Regions from separate parts of the Krasilnikovia cinnamomea genome, predicted to be linked through region 2. Evidence: riboswitches for the same ligand, from Rfam matches in the RefSeq annotation. Region 2 holds a riboswitch; the other holds the start of a gene.
What was found. Region 2 has a riboswitch for thiamine pyrophosphate ahead of EV385_RS18890 (thiamine phosphate synthase). Riboswitches for the same ligand answer to the same signal wherever they lie in the genome.

Region 1: it holds a riboswitch for thiamine pyrophosphate, as region 2 does, so the genes downstream of both, EV385_RS22300 (ECF transporter S component) here and EV385_RS18890 (thiamine phosphate synthase) in region 2, are expected to answer to the same signal.

What each region holds. Positions count from the first base shown of each region.
Region 1 is NZ_SHKY01000001.1:4,871,344-4,875,372, forward strand. It holds gene EV385_RS22295 (ABC transporter ATP-binding protein) at 1-1,410, opposite strand, end outside; gene EV385_RS22300 (ECF transporter S component) at 1,414-2,019, opposite strand; TPP riboswitch at 2,070-2,178, opposite strand; gene EV385_RS22305 (alpha/beta fold hydrolase) at 2,238-3,053, shown strand; gene EV385_RS22310 (DUF6328 family protein) at 3,106-3,639, shown strand; gene EV385_RS22315 (hypothetical protein) at 3,645-4,029, opposite strand, start outside.
Region 2 is NZ_SHKY01000001.1:4,157,354-4,161,382, forward strand. It holds gene EV385_RS18885 (hypothetical protein) at 81-1,265, shown strand; TPP riboswitch at 1,423-1,531, shown strand; gene EV385_RS18890 (thiamine phosphate synthase) at 1,546-2,163, shown strand; gene thiO (glycine oxidase ThiO) at 2,219-3,253, shown strand; gene thiS (sulfur carrier protein ThiS) at 3,244-3,444, shown strand; gene EV385_RS18905 (thiazole synthase) at 3,447-4,029, shown strand, end outside.

The DNA of each region.
Region 1 (4,029 bases), 710 kb from region 2:
GGCCGAGTTGCGGGGCGGCGGCGCCAGCGCGTGCACCCGGTCGGCGAGGGCCGCCACGAACGCGTCGTCGTGGGTCACCGCCACGATCCCGTGCCCGCCGTCGCGCAGCCGCGCCAGCAGGTCGACCAGCTCGATCCACGTACGCCGGTCCTGGCCGAACGTCGGCTCGTCCAGCACCAGCAGCCGCGGGGCGGTGGCCAGGGCGGTCGCCACGCTGAGGCGGCGCGCCTCGCCGCCGGAGAGGGTGTGCGGGTTCGCCTCGGCCAGCCGGGTCAGCCGCAGCCGGTCCAGCAGTTCGTCCACCGTGGCCGCCACCTCGGCGGCCGGGCGCCCCACGCGGCGTGGGCCCAGCGCCAGCTCGTCGCGTACCCGGGCGGTCACGAACTGGTGCTCCGGCTGCTGGAACACCGACCCGATCCGCTGGGTCAGCACGGCGGCCCGCCACCGGTGCGGCGGCCGGGGGTCGCCGAACGCCTCGACCGTCCCGGATCCGGGGGCCAGCAGCCCGCCCAGCAGCAACGCGAGGGTGCTCTTCCCGGCCCCGTTCGGACCGGTGACGGCGACGACCTCGCCGGCCCGGACGGACATGTCGACCGCGGCGAGGCGGCCGGGAACGGCGACCGCCCGCGCCCGTACCAGAGGATCGGCCGGTGGGGCGACGGCCCGGCGCGGGGCGATCGGCCGGCCCGGCACCCAGACCCCCTGCTCGGCGAGGTGGTCGCCGTGCGCGGCGAAGACCGCGGCGGGCGGGCCGTCCGCGCGGATCCCGCCGCCCGGCTCCAGCACGACCACCCGGTCGACCAGGGGCAGCGCCTCGGCCACCCGGTGCTCGACCAGGATCAGGGTGGTGTCGGGGTCCCGGGCGCGGGTGATCGCGTCGCGCACCTGGGCGGCGCCGGCGGGGTCCAGGTTGGCGGTCGGCTCGTCGAGCAGCAGCAGCCCGGGGCGCAACGCCAGCACCCCGGCGAGCGCGAGCCGCTGCTGTTCGCCGCCGGACAGGGCCGCGGTGGGCCGCTCCCGTGGGTACGCGAAGCCGACCCGCGCCAGCGCCGCGTCGACCCGGGGCCAGATGTCCTCGGCCGGGACTCCCCGGTTCTCCAGCCCGAACGCCACGTCGTCGCCGCTGCGGGCCATGACGAGCTGGGTCTGCGGGTCCTGGAAGACGATGCCGACGCGTTCGCGGGCCTTGCGCGGATCCAGGCCGTCGATCTCGACCTCGCCCTCGGCCTGCCCGGAGTCCTCGGGCAGCAGCGCGGCCAGCGCCGCCAGCAGGGTGCTCTTGCCCGCCCCGGAAGGGCCCAGCAGGAGCACCCGCTCACCGTGCGCGATGCGCAGGTCGACGCCGCGTACGGCCCTCGCGCGGCGCCCGGCGTGGCGCCACCCGAACCCGCGCAGGACGACCTCCGCCATCGCTCAGACCAGCGCGCGGTCGCGGCCCGACGCGAACCGGTCCAGCACCCCGGTGGGTGCCAGCGCCCGCACCAGCAGCCAGCCGCCGACCCCGGCGATCACGGTGCTGCTGGCGATCGTCAGCAGCGCGTACGGAACGCGGTACCCCCACAGCTCGTACGCGGCGTTCCAGTAGAAGAAGTCGAACAGCGCGGCGCCGACACCCGTCAGCGCCCCCGCCAGCAGCGCCGCCGGCAGCTTGTACGAGCGGTAGCGCAGCGCCGCGAACGCCAGCTCCGCGCCGAGGCCCTGCAGCACCCCCTGCACGATGACGATGGCGCCCCACTGGTCGCCCAGCAGCGCGGAGATGAGCGCGGCGAGGGTCTCGGTGAACAGGGACGCGCCCGGCTTGCGGATGATCAGACCGCTGAGCACGGCGGGCATCAGCCACACTCCGTACAGCAGGGCCTGGGCCGGGGGGAAGAACGCGAAGGCGCCCGAGGTGGCGGCCCACAGCAGGTTCCAGGCCCAGAAGACGACACCGAACGCCACGGCGATCACCGACGCGATCACGATGTCGACCGTCCGCCAGCGGTAGGTGGGTGTCGCGCCGACGTCGGCGGTTGTCATGGTGCCTCCCGGGGGCTCTATCGCGAACCGAGAGAGGGCGCACGTCGGCGCGGCTGGAGAGACCGAACTCCCTGCGCTGGCATTACCCAGATCAGGTTCGAGGGTCTGCGGGCCGGGCGGCCCGCACTCTCAGCGCTGTGCGCTCCCCTGTCGGATTGCATGTGTTTCGATGACGCTAACACCAGGTCGGAGCGGGGGACAGCGAGGGGAGATCACGCATGGAGATCAAAGCGCGCGGGCTCAGCTTCGACGTGTACGCCGACGGCCCCCCGGACGGCGAGCCGGTGCTGCTGCTGCACGGCTTCCCCCAGGACCACCGCGAGTTCGATCTGATCATCCCGCGACTGCACGCGGCCGGGTTGCGTACCTACGCGCTGGATCAGCGCGGTTACAGCGCGGGCGCCCGCCCGGACGGGGTGGCCGCGTACCGGCTGCCCGAGGCGGCCGCGGACGCCGTCGCGGTGCTGGACGCGCTCGGCTGCGAGTCGGTGCACGTGGTGGGCCACGACTGGGGTGCCCAGGTGGGCTGGCTGCTGGCGGCCGGGCATCCGCACCGGGTCCGCACGTACACGTCGGTGTCGGTGCCGCATCCGCGGGCGCTGGCGGGCGCGCTGCGCCGGGAGCTGCGGCAGCGGCTGCGGTTCGCGTACATGGCGGTCTTCCGGGCCGGGTTCGCGGAGCGGCTGCTGCTGGCCCGCGACGGTGCGATGCTGCGGTCGATGCTGAAGCCGATCGGCCCGCGCGCCGACGGGTACGCCGAGGCGATGCGCGAGCCCGGTCGGCTGACCGGCGCCCTGAACTGGTACCGGGCGCTGACCCGGGGCCAGCTTGCCGGGGTGGGGAAGATCACCGTGCCGACCACGTACGTGTGGGGTGAGGCGGACCCGGTGCTGGGCCGGACGGCCGCACTGGCCACCGGGGAGTGGATCCAGGCGGACTACCGGCTCGTCGCGTTGCGCGACGTCGGCCACTGGGTGCCGGAGGAGGCACCGGAGACGCTGGCCGAGGCGGTGCTGGCCCGGGTGGGAGTTTGATCATCCGTCGCCGCGGGGATGTCCCAGGCAGTCGAGCGTGGGGAGGATGCCGATGGGTGACGAGAAGGGCGGGCTGCCGGGTGAGAGCGAGCGGGAGCGCTGGAACCGCAACTTCGCCGACCTGCTGCAGGAGCTGCGGGTGGCGCAGACCGGCGTGCAGATCCTGTTCGCGTTCCTGCTGACGCTGCCGTTCAGTAGCGGCTTTCCGCACACGAACGCCTTCCAGCGCGTCGTCTACCTGGTGGCGTTGATCTCCGCGGCGTTCGCGACCACGCACCTGATCGCGCCGGTGGCGTTCCACCGGGCCCTGTTCCGCCGGGGCCGCAAGCCCGAGCTGGTCCGCTACGCGCACCGGATGGCCACCACCGGGCTGGCCTTCATGCTGATCTCGATGGTCAGCAGCGTCCTGCTCATCACCGACTACCTGCTGAACCGCTGGGCCGCGTTGAGCCTCACGGTCTTCATCGGCGCCTGGTTCCTGACGTACTGGGTGATTCTGCCGTATGTGCGGCGCAGCTGGATCGACGCCGAGGACGTGGCCGAGGACCGCGAGTACGCCGAGGATTCGCCGGGTGAGCAGCGGTGACCCGGTCAGCGCCGGGCCGGTCGCAGTCCGAGGCAGCGCAGTTCCAGCGCGGCCAGCGCGTCCACCGCCTCGGGGTCACCGTCGCGCCAGGACTGTGCGATGTCCGGGCCCAGCCGGGTCAGCTCGTTGAGGGGCCGGCCCGCCAGCGCCCGCAACGCCAGCAGGTCCCGCCCGGCGGGCTGCTGGCGGACCCGGCTGGCCACCCCGGCCCGGCGCATCCAGCGCAGCCGTAGCGGCAGCCAGCCCAGCAGCACCAGGGTGAGCGGCAGCGCCACCACCACGAAAGCCATGACCAGGGCCACGGTGCCGATCAGCTCCTGCTGCTGGCGTCCCGCGTCGGCCAGCGAGCGGGCCGCGTCGGCGGCCCCGGTGAACGGTCTGGTGAGCTGG
Region 2 (4,029 bases):
GCCGATAGTCCGCTGCGCACCCTGTCGCTCCGGCCTTGTCCCCGGGCCGACGATGCCGGGTCGCAGGCCAGGAGGAACGGATGCCCGGGAGAGTGACCACGGTTCTCGCACGGTGGTCGCGCAAGCGCCCGCGCCTGCGGTTCGTCGCGGCGGCGCTGGTCCTGCCGGTGACCGCTGCCGTGGTGTGGCCGGGGCTGCCGCACGCGTTCGGCCAACCGGGCGTCGACCCGGAGACGCTGTGCCGGCAGGTGCTTGAGGAGATGAGGTCGTCCGCCGAGGGCCGGTCCTTGTTCGAGAGCGCCGTCGCCGACTGCACGGTGGTGGTGCGCGACAAGTCCGCCGGTGGGCAGCTCATGGCGGCGCGGTCCCTGCTCGCCGGACTGGTATCGGCAGGCGCGCCACGGCCCGTGGCCATGGCGAGCGGTGCCGCTCCGGGCTGCGTCCGCGGACCGGGCCGGCCGGTGCTCGCCACGACGATACCGACGTTGTCGGCGACGTTCGCCGCGATGCAGAACGTCCAGGAGACCACGTTCGAGCTGCGGCGCCTCGGTGGCACGCAGGACATCTTCGCGGTCACGACCAGCGGACAGGATCCCGGCCAGCCCGCGACCGTGGACATCGAGCGGGATCAGTTCGGGCCCGGAGAGTCGTACCAGTGGCGGGTGCGGGCGCGTGGGGACCAGGCCGTTGAGGATGCGGCCTGGCAGCAGGCAGCCGTGGCGGCCGGTGACGGTGACATCGACGAGACCAGGTATCACAGCAGCCTGCCGGGCTGGTCGGACTGGTGCGAGTTCACCGTGTCCGCCGACGCGCCCGACCTGCGCTCCCTCGACCCGAACATCGACCTCGACAACGTGCGGGAACTCGGGCTGCGGCCCGACCGGCGCTACGCGGTCACCTTGACCGTCCGGGAATGGCGGACCGTCCTCGAACCCCTCGAGTTCGACGTCGGGAGCGTCATTGACGCGGACAACGGGTCCGAGGAAGTCGCGACGAACCCGGCGGGAAATATTGGGACGGCGATCCGGGGACGGATCCGGGCCGTCGGCGCGACGGCCCCCGCGAGCCGACCTGTCTCCGTCACGCTGGACGGTGGTCAGTGGGCCTCGCTCGCATGGGAGCTGGCCAACTGGGCGGGCATCCAGGACGAGATGGCGGACGAGGACGAGGAGGTTCCGGACGGTGCGGCGTTCTGGGCGCTGCTCGACCGGATCTCGACCCGGCTGGGCGGCCCCGCCCACCCGACCCTCGGCCACGAGCGGTGACCTCCGCCGATCCTTTCGCCCGCTCCGCGCCGTAGCGGATCGAAACGCATCTTCCCTGGTAGGACCCGCCTCAGTAGTGCGCGCAGGCGTGCCCGCAGTGTGCCAAACGGACAACGCGGCTTTACGGGGGACGGGGAGCGCGGCTATCGTCCAGGCAGAACAACCTCACGGGAGTCCGGTGTACCGGGCTGAGAGGGGGGCTGCAGCCCCCGACCGTCGAACCTGATCCGGATCATGCCGGCGCAGGGAGGAGTGAGTTGTGGGCTCTGCGTTTCCCCGCCTGCACGTCATCACGGACGCGCGGCCCGGCCGTGACGCCCTGGGCGTGGTCGCGGCCGCCGTCGCCGCCGCCACCGGGACCCCGGACACCCTGGCCGTCCAGGTACGCGTCGAGGACGACGTCACCGACCGGGCGGCGTACGAGTTCGGGCTGGCCGTCGCCCGGATCTGCCGTCCCGCCGGGGTGATGGTCCTGGTCAACGATCGGCTGGATGTCGCGGTCGCGGTCGACGCGGACGGTGCGCACGTGGGCGCGGACGACCTGCCGGTCGCGGCCGCGCGCGGGGTGCTCGGGCCTGCGGCGGTCCTCGGCGCCACCTGCCGCGAGCCGGTGTCGGCCCGCGCGGCGGTCGCGGCGGGCGCCACGTACCTCGGGGTGGGACCGGCGTTTCAGACCAGCACGAAGGCCGGGTTGCCGGCGCCGCTCGGCGCGCCCGGCATCGGGGCGGTGGCCGGGGCCGTCGAGTCCACTCCGGTCATCGCGATCGGCGGAGTCGACGTCGACGCGGTCGGCGAGTTGCGCGCGGCGGGTGCGTACGGCGTCGCGGTGGTCGGTGCGCTGGCCCACAGCGCGAACCCGCAGGCCGCCACGTCCGCGCTGCTCAAGGCGCTCGCATGAGCCGCGCGGCTGGTCGGCTGGCGGGGAGCACCGCCGGGCGACGGGCGGGTGCGTTGTGAGTGGCACACCGGATGTCGCGGTCGTCGGTGGCGGGATCGTGGGGCTGGCCATCGCCTGGCGGCTGACCCAGCGCGGTGCGCGGGTCGTCGTGCACGACCCGGGTCCGCCGGGTGCCTGGCACGTGGCGGCCGGGATGCTGGCGCCTGGCGGCGAATCGCCGTTCGAGCGTCCGGCGCTGGGGCGGCTGATGGCCGAGTCGGCGCGCCGCTGGCCCGGCTTCGCGGCGGAGCTGGGCGCCCAGACCGGGCAGGACCTGGGGTACGACGAGACCGGCACGCTGGGTGTCGCCCTGACCGTGGACGACGTGGCCGAGGCGAGCCGCGTGTGGCGCCATCTCGGACTGACCCGGCTGGGGCCGAGCTCGTTGCGGGACCGCGAGCCCGCGCTGTCACCCCGGGTGCGTGCCGGTGCCCATGTCCCCGACGACCGCCAGGTCGACCCGCGCCGGGTGGTCGGCGCGCTGCGGGGGGCGCTCGGCGCGGCCGTGGTGCCCACGGCGGTGTCCCGCCTCGACGAGGTGCGGGCCGGGCGGGTCGTGGTGGCGGCCGGGTGCGGTACGGCCGCGCTCACCGGGCTGCCGGTGCGGCCCGTGAAGGGGCAGCTGCTGCGGCTGCGCGGGGAGCCGGACACGTTCCGGCACGTGGTCAGCGGCTACGCCGACGGGCGGCACGTCTACCTGGTGCCGCGCGCCGACGGCGAGGTGGTGGTCGGCGCGACCCAGGAGGAGCGTACGGATCGGACGGTCACCGCCGGCGGCGTGCACGACCTGCTGCGGGCGGCGCTGGACCTGGTGCCCACGCTGCGCGAGTTCGCGCTGACCGAGACCATGGTGGGTTTCCGTCCCGCCACCCCGGACAACGCGCCGCTGCTCGGCGCGCTCGACGACCGTACGGTCGTCGCGGCCGGGCACCACCGCAACGGGGTGCTGCTGGCCCCCGTCACCGCCGACCTGATCGCCGACCTGGTGACCGCCGGTACGGCCGATCCGATGCTGGCCGAGTTCCACCCCGGGAGGTTCGCATGCGCCTGACCGTCAACGGATCCCCGCACGCCGTCGACGACGCCGTCACGGTCGCGGGCCTGGTGTCCACCCTCACCGAGGCGCGTCGCGGCGTCGCGGTCGCCGTGAACGGTGAGGTGGTGCCGCGCTCGGGCTGGTCGGCGGCGGTGCTGCGGGACGGCGACCGGGTCGAGGTGCTGACCGCGGCGCAGGGAGGCTGACCATGTTGCTGGGAGATTCACGGCTGATCCTGGGTACGGGCGGGGCCAGCAGCCTCGCCGCGCTGGAGTCGGCGATCGTCGCCTCCGGTACGGAGATCGTCACGGTGGCGCTGCGCCGGGTCGATGCGGCCGGGCCGGGCCTGCTGCCCATGCTCGACCGGCTCGGCGTGCGGGTGCTGCCAAACACGGCGGGCTGCTACACGGCCGGGGACGCGGTGAAGGCCGCCCACCTGGCGCGCGAGGCGTTCGAGACGGACTGGGTGAAGCTGGAGGTCATCGGCGACGAGCGCACCCTGCTGCCGGACGCGGTGGAGCTGCTGCGGGCGGCGGAGACGCTGGTGGCCGACGGGTTCACGGTGCTGCCGTACACCAGTGACGACCCGATTCTGGCGCGCCGTCTCGCCGATGCCGGCTGCGCGGCGGTGATGCCGGCGGGCGCGCCGATCGGCTCGGGGCTCGGGGTGACCAACCCGCACCACATCCGGCTCATCCGGGATTCCGTGGACGTTCCGGTGATCCTCGACGCGGGCATCGGCACGGCGTCCGACGCGACGCTGGCGATGGAGCTGGGCTGCGACGCGGTGC